DNA from 2 places in the Metabacillus sp. B2-18 genome. Region 1 is predicted to be linked to the other one. Evidence: riboswitches for the same ligand, from Rfam matches in the RefSeq annotation. Region 1 holds a riboswitch; the other holds the start of a gene.
What was found. Region 1 has a riboswitch for cyclic di-GMP ahead of LPC09_RS22020 (HD-GYP domain-containing protein). Riboswitches for the same ligand answer to the same signal wherever they lie in the genome.

Region 1 (3,945 bases):
AGACCAGTTTAATTCCATTTTCCTTACTATATTGAATGTTGTCTTTCTCAGAATACGCAGTATCCCCAATAACCGTTTCAATTTCCATTCCTGCATCTATACTTTTCTCAACAAGTGTCTGTAGCTCTTTTCCATCATTTTTTTCTCCGGTTGTAATCGTTGCGGCTGTAATAATTCGCTCTTCACTCATCGCCAGATGAGTTTTATAGCCAAAGAATGATGAGTCAGCTGCTTTGTGTCCGACTTTGGCATCTAGATCATTCATGGACTGTAGCTGTTCGATATCATCTGCAACGGCTTCTTTCAGGAGATTAAGATGTTCCTTGACTTTTGGATACTCTAAAAGGCTTTCTTCCTTTTCAATCACTTCAATGAGCTCTTGGGAATAAGTAATCTCATCTTCAAGTAGATCATTGTTTGGCTTTACGGGGAATTTCTTCTTCATACTCTCGTTAATTTTATAAATTGCTTTTCTGAGGTTTTTGGAGCGCTCCATTAGTATTTCTTTTGGAGTCATTTGATTATATCTCGCCTTTGTATGGGTGGCATCTACAATAATGGACTTGCTTTTAATAATCTCTTTCTCAATGGCAATCTCCACTGTCTTATTGATAAGCATGTCTAATAAGTTCATGTCTTTTAACCTAAGCTTACGAAACTTTGTCAAAGAACTTGAATCAATAACGGCTTCCTCCGGAGCCATATCCAAAAAATATTTGAAGGACATATCATATTTTGAACGCTCGATAATATCAACATCTGAAACATCATGAATGGTTTTCAAAAACAAATATTTAAACATGCGAATAGGATCTATCGCATTCCGCCCATTATCTAGACAATATTTATCCTTTAATTCTTCGTAAATAAAAGAAAAGTCAATTAGATCCTTAATTCTTCGTAACATATTATCCTGAGGAACGACGATATCATATAGAGCCACATATGGACTAAACATCATTGTTTGTTGTTTTTGTATCATTGGAAACCACCCACTTATATTTATAATTTTAATTATAAAGTAAAAAAGGTAGAAAAGTTCACCTAAGTGAATCTTTCTACCTTTTACTTGGACTTTTTCAGTGGCCTCGTATCGAGGCCCAAGGATTTTACTTTTCGAGGCCTGTACCACATGGGGAATTTGAAGAGTTGTTGGATGAATACTCTACTGCTGACTTTTAAAGTTGGTAGTAGAGTATTCTTTTTATAAAAGAGTATGAGTGCTTACCCCTTATTATCTCTATACAACTTAAACACCTTCCGAGTTTCATTCAAGTACCGCATAAGTCGATATGGTTTACTTAGTATTCGAATCGGCAGGCTTGCTAGTAATTTACTTAAATCTTCTTTATACTCCTGAGTGATTCTCACTGGCTTTGTGGAAATCCGCTCATACACTTCTTTTTGAAATTCTTTAACAAGATTCATTTTTAACGCTTGTGTACGATGACATTCTTCACATTGAATTCCGTTTATTTTGCTATTAATGTTGTTTCTTACTGTCACCACCCGATATTTGTAGAGTTTCGTCGATTTCAAAGGTTTCGAGTATCGTTAACAGAAAAGTAGATTTTACTAACAAATGATGAAATTTTCTGGAGTAAGAGTAAGCATTATACTACCTTTAGGCAAGATGAATGTGGTAATGTTTCAGAAGATAATAAGTTCAAAGAATAGGTGATTATAAGTGTATGAAAAAGAAATTGTCTATGTTCTTTCTGATTCGGTGGGTGATACAGCAGAGCTGTTGGTCAAAACAGTTGCTGCCCAATTTATCGGAACAGAGTTTAACATTAAAACAATCTCCTATATAGAAAATAAGGAAGAAATAAATGATCTGATTGCTCTCGCGAAGCTAAGCAACGCTATCATTGCCTATACACTCTTTACTCCACTATTTAAAAAGCATCTTGATCATAAAGCGAATGAAGAAGATGTTACGGTGATTGACTTAATAGGTCCACTATTGGAGACATTTGCAACTAAGCTAAATAAACAACCGGTACAAAAACCAAGTATAATAGAAGTACCTGATAACTCCTATTTTCGTAGAATTGAAGCCATTGAATTTGCTGTGCAATATGACGATGGAAAGGATATGCGTGGAATCAAGGAGGCGGATATCGTTCTCATCGGTGTTTCAAGAACTTTAAAGACACCATTGTCGATGTATTTGGCTAATAAAATGGTTAAGGTAGCAAATATCCCATTAGTCCCTGAGGTTTCTCCTCCTGAAGAACTTTTTAAGTTGTCAGAAGGAAAATGTATTGGGTTAACGATGTCACCTGAGAAACTAAGAGAAATAAGGGGAGAAAGATTGAAGCACTTAGGGTTATCTCCGGATTCAAGTTATGCGAAAATTGAACGGATTAAGGAAGAATTACAATTCGCTGAAACAGTAATGGTTAACCTTGGATGTCCAACTATAGATCTTTCCATAATGGCAATAGAAGAAGCGGCAGAGTGGATCATCGGTAGCATGTCACATAAGGTCGAGATAAAATCAAGCTAAGTAAAGAATCCCTTAAAACTCATTTAGGGGTTTTTTGTATCTCTTCTTAGAATTCATTGGAAGAAATTAAAGCTATTAATAAACGTAAATCTCATGGTATATTTGTTAATAAACGAAAACAACAACCTTATATAATAAAGGCAAATTCATTGAAAAATGGAGACGCAAAGTCACAGACCTAAGGAGAAATCTATGGTGGCTGGATTGCTGATGAGTGGAAGAGCTTTGTACAGCAATCCTCCGTGTTTATCGGTGGATTTTTTGTTATTTTTCAATAGCCAAACGTAGTTGAGACTTGAAAAAGTTTTTGATTTCAAAGAAAGATAGCAACAAGGAGGATATCATGAGATTTATTGATATAGAGGATTACAACCCACAGGCCATGCAATTGGCAATGCCTGTTTATGATCGGATGAGACGGATCCTTTTAGCAGCAGGACGTACAATTCATCCTAACTATTTGGAACGTATTAAAGAAATTGGAGTAACAACTCTTGTGGTAGAAGATGCTGAGTCATTTGGAATTACATTGGATGAAATGCTGGACATGCCAACTTGGATGGATATAATTGCTGTTGTGCAAGAAGCATTTGAAGATGTGAAAAAAGGAAAAAGATTAAATGTTGTAGCTATTCAAAAAGCTGCCATGACTCTTATCCATGAAGTAAATGCTCTTAAAACGATCATTTTAATTCCAACAACCTCTATTTCAGAAGGATTGGAGAAATATGCTCACTCTGTAAACGTAGCATTGTTATGTTTACAAATATCAAAGCAAATGAGTTATTCTCCTGTTCAGTTAAGAGATCTTGCCATAGGGGCGTTGCTGCATGATATCGGAAAGGCTGTAACAGATCAAGAAGCAGAACATCCTGCAAAAGGCTTTGAGGTGATTAAGGAAAGTCGCGAAATTAGTTTACTATCTGCTCATGTTGCTTTTCAACATCATGAGCTATTAAATGGAAAAGGCTATCCTAGGGGACTTAAGGACAAAGAAGTATTAGAATTTCCGCAAATTTGTGGGATAGCAAACTTGTATGATCGTATGCTTTCAAATCAAAAACTGCCTCCACATGAAGCGTTAGAATTGATTATGACAAAAAGTGATGATGAATATTCTCACAAAGTAGTTCAGGCATTTGTGAACAGTGTTCCTTCTTATCTACCAGGTACAAAAGTGGAGCTCTATACAGGTGAGCAGGCGATTGTGATAGGAATAAAAACTCATTTACAACGACCAGTTATTCGCTTTTTAGAAAGTGGAAAAGAATTGAATCTTGCAGAAAATCCTTCGGTTTTAATATCAAAAGTTATTAATTAGTGGAAAAGCCCAGAGTCAAACGTAGACTCTGGGCTTTTTTGGCTTACAAAAATGATATAACGCAAGAAAGAGAGGGATTGTTTCATAAAAACAAGAAAGTTCAAAAAGAGAT
Region 2 (3,945 bases), 980 kb from region 1:
GCTATACTTAATATTTTTCATCGGGTGTATAAACTTCCTTTTGAAAAATGCTTATAATAATGAAATTAATTACCTATTAATTGTTTTATCTGGAATACTATTTGCTACATTCATCATTTCTCTATTTCAAGAGGCAACTTTAGGGATAAATTATACAGGAATACTAACAATTATTATTGGATATACAGTATCGCGTATATTAGAACCTAAACTGCTTTAACAAAATAGGATAACAAAAAGGAGGTAACTCAATGCTAGGTACATCTATTAAAAAGTTAAGGGAAAGTAGAAATATGACCCTTTCTCAATTATCAAAAAAGACAGATATATCGAAATCTTACTTAAGCAATATCGAGAGAAACATTCAAGAAAACCCCTCTATCGGGATTCTATTAAAAATTGCAATTGCACTTGAGGTAGATCTTCAGAGATTTTTAGAATCCAATAATTCATCCGATATTTCCACTAAAACAGATATTGAATTAACGCAAAATGTAACTATAGATATTATGAATAAAATGCTCGAACAAAACAAAAAAAATTTTCAAATACTAGAAGAAATAAAGAATCTTATTGAAAGCAGCCGGTAGTTTGATAAAAATAAACTAATTATAGTTATACTATTTTTGACTTACTTAGACACCGTTGTAAAATGGGATACTTAGTAGTTTTTTGTATTTATATTTTTTAATGAATTGAGGTGATTTAGTTGATAGATATTCATTGTCATATTTTAGCAGATGCAGATGATGGTGCCAATAATATAGAAGAAAGTATTAAAATGGCTAAGGTAGCAGTGAATGAAGGAATTACGAAAATCATTGCAACACCACATCATAAAAATGGGAGATATGAGAATGATAGGGAAAAGATTTTGAATAAAATTGACCAACTTCAGGGTGAACTACAGAAGGAAAAAATAAATATCGAAATTCTCCCTGGACAGGAAATTCGTATATATGGAGAGATAGTGGAAGATTTAGAGAAGGGTGAGCTTCTAACAATTGGTGATAACTCTTCATATATGCTTATTGAGCTTCCCCATTATCATGTTCCAAGGTATACATATAGATTACTTTATGATCTTCAAGTAAATGGAATTATACCAGTTATAGTTCATCCCGAAAGAAACCATGAAATACTTGAAAAGCCAGATCTTTTATATAAACTGATAAAGGATGGGGCTTTGTCACAAATAACTGCTGCTAGTATTACCGGAATGTTTGGAAAAAGAGTGAAAAAACTAAGTTTTGAACTTATAGATCATAATCTCACACACTTTATTGCCTCAGATGCACATAATACTACAATGCGTTCATTTCATTTGCGGGATGCTTATGATGCAATTGAGAAACAAATAGGTGTGGAGACAAAATTTATTCTTCAAGAAAATGCAAATTTAGTTTGTAATAATAGAATGGTTTATAAGGAAATGCCAGAAAAGGTAAAAAACAATAAAATAATTAGCTTTTTCACAAATAGAATGTAATTAATTAGGTCGGTCAATAAGCCAGAGGAATTAAATATAATATAAAGTTGAATATGTAATGAACAAAAAAGTGCTCGGTTAAATTATTTCGACTTTAGTATAAGGGGGACCGATAGTGGAGATACTTACATGCACAAATTCCCTATTTAGTTTGGAGAATATAAAGATTCCTTAGATCTAGGAGGTACTATATTGAAGTATGTTTTCTTGTATCTTGCATTATTAAACATAGTGGATGGAATTCTTACTTATATAGGGTTAACCATGAACATTATTGATGAAGCAAATCCAGTTATGAAATCTTTGTTCATTATGAAACCTATGTATTTTATCGTTTTTAAGTTTACTTTATCAATTTTACTGAGTTTAATTGTATACCTATCGTTAGATATAGTTAATAATAAGGGAGTGTTTTTATTAACTACGTTTGCTGCTCTTCTGTATTCATTTGTTATGTTATTACATGGTGCATGGATTTTAGATTATTTTAGTTAATAGATAGGTATATTTTAAATGGAATATTTTACTTTTACTAAGTAGAAAAGACATAATTTAAAGCTAAAAGTAAGCTATTAATTATGCCTCATTTATCAAGATCATTCTGAAGTCTCCACTTGTTAAACTCCAAAAACTCTTTAAACTGTTCTTTAGACACACCGGATTTCATAGCATCTTGAACAAGTTTAGTCCATTCTAAGTCAAGTTCTTCGGGATCTGTTTCGTTTTGTTCATTTAAAAGTGTATTTACCGGTACACCGAGTACAGATGACACTTTCTCCAAGAACTGAACAGAAGGATTTGACTGGAGATTGCGCTCAATCGAACTTAAATATGATTTTGCAACTCCTGCTCGTTCTGCTAGTTCTGATAGTGATAGGTTTTTTTGGGTTCTATATTTTTTTATTCGTGGGCCAATCACGTCAAAGTCACCTTCCTTTAATAATGCTATTATAACATATAAAGAAGGATTTTGTTTGATATGGAGAACGGTTTTCTAAAAAAATTCTGTGAGAAAGAGTTAAGTAGTTGGATTTCCTTTTTTAATAAAGAAATCTTTTATTTCTTCTACACTTATACCAATCTCAAGTGCCTCTAAAATTAATTTGACCCATTCATGGTCAAGCTGCCTGTCTTTAATCAGGTTATGTATCGTTTCGTTATTCAACTATCTCATCCTCCTAAAATACTCTTGTATTCCAGGCAGTCCAGCCATCATAGTTTTAAACTTTAGACCTGTGACTTTGCGTCCCTATTTTTCAATAGGTTTGCCCTTGAACTGATTATATTATTACTAAAGAAATAATCTTTTTGTGCGAAAGTCCTTAGTTTATGTCTGTCTTATTAACTATTCATATTATAAAAGGGAATTTTTAGGAAGTGTGCAGAATGATGTCGATGACAAAAATTTTCTTGTGTATTTTGAGTTTTTAACATTTATGTAATATAAGATGGGTATATATGCCTGTAAATTACGTAGGGGAATTAGAAAAGTGAGTTTTTCTGAAGTTTTGTTAACAAAACTTTAATGAACATAGCTCCAAGCAAATATTCATTTTGTCGAACTATATTTTAATTTTGGAGGATATAGTAGAAGTAACTAGACACAAAAGAATGACAATCGCACTAAGATTGCCATTCTCCTTACTCTATTTAAATATCCCCTGCGGCGTCAAATAAAAAATCCCACCATTCTGAACCGAAATATTTATCTGCGGCTCATAAAGCTCCCTCAATGCTTCCTTCTCCACCTCATAACAATCAGGCTTCTCATCCATATCTTCATAAAAATGATCCAAAAGCTTTAAATCTTCATTCCATCTTTCCCTCGCTTTATCCGCCCAGGAATGATCTTGTTCATGAATAGATTGCATAATAAACTGTTCAATCCGTTTAATTCCACTTTGTGGCTTAATCAAAGGTGTCATCGTAAAACAGAGATCCGGAATCTTCGGTGTTAGCTCTAATTTCTCTAGCTTATCTTGAAAGTTTTCTACTAAAGTCCCACTAACCAAATGCAACCCAATAGAGTAAAGCTGATCCTTTTTCATATCACATTGATAGGAAACCATAATGTTAACACCAATCCAAGGGTGTAATGGGATGTTTCCACCCGGTTCTTTGACCTGCTCAAAAAGTCGGATATAGCTTCCTAAATTTGTTGTCGAACGAAAAATTTGGTGAAGGCGGGGGGCACCGAAGTGCATGACCTCGCCCTTAAGATCGCTTGGTGCTTGATTTTGATCTGTGATGAGAGTGAGCTTCATCGGGTTTGGAATACCGTTTGTTTTTTCAAGGTAATGCCAGTAGAAAGGGCGGTTCATTAATTCCTTGTCCATTTCAATGGTTAGCTGAACCGTTATGTAGCCTTGACCTTTTTCAATGATGTCACAGGAATTGGCTGTGAAGAAGCTTTCTAAATAGCTGTGAATTTGCTCTTGTTGCATGCTTTTCGCCAC

Region 2: another riboswitch for cyclic di-GMP. It lies ahead of LPC09_RS17180 (anti-repressor SinI family protein); the one in region 1 lies ahead of LPC09_RS22020 (HD-GYP domain-containing protein).

What each region holds. Positions count from the first base shown of each region.
Region 1 is NZ_CP088245.1:4,359,930-4,363,874, reverse strand. Features, by position in the region: gene LPC09_RS22035 (IS1182 family transposase) at 1-982, opposite strand, end outside; gene LPC09_RS22030 (bh protein) at 1,225-1,506, opposite strand; gene LPC09_RS22025 (pyruvate, water dikinase regulatory protein) at 1,688-2,512, shown strand; cyclic di-GMP riboswitch class I at 2,642-2,724, shown strand; gene LPC09_RS22020 (HD-GYP domain-containing protein) at 2,856-3,833, shown strand.
Region 2 is NZ_CP088245.1:3,377,108-3,381,052, reverse strand. Features, by position in the region: gene LPC09_RS17205 (hypothetical protein) at 1-220, shown strand, start outside; gene LPC09_RS17200 (helix-turn-helix domain-containing protein) at 252-590, shown strand; gene LPC09_RS17195 (tyrosine-protein phosphatase) at 710-1,489, shown strand; gene LPC09_RS17190 (DUF5658 family protein) at 1,682-1,984, shown strand; gene LPC09_RS17185 (helix-turn-helix domain-containing protein) at 2,073-2,408, opposite strand; gene LPC09_RS17180 (anti-repressor SinI family protein) at 2,508-2,654, opposite strand; cyclic di-GMP riboswitch class I at 2,686-2,769, opposite strand; gene LPC09_RS17175 (YqhG family protein) at 3,136-3,933, opposite strand.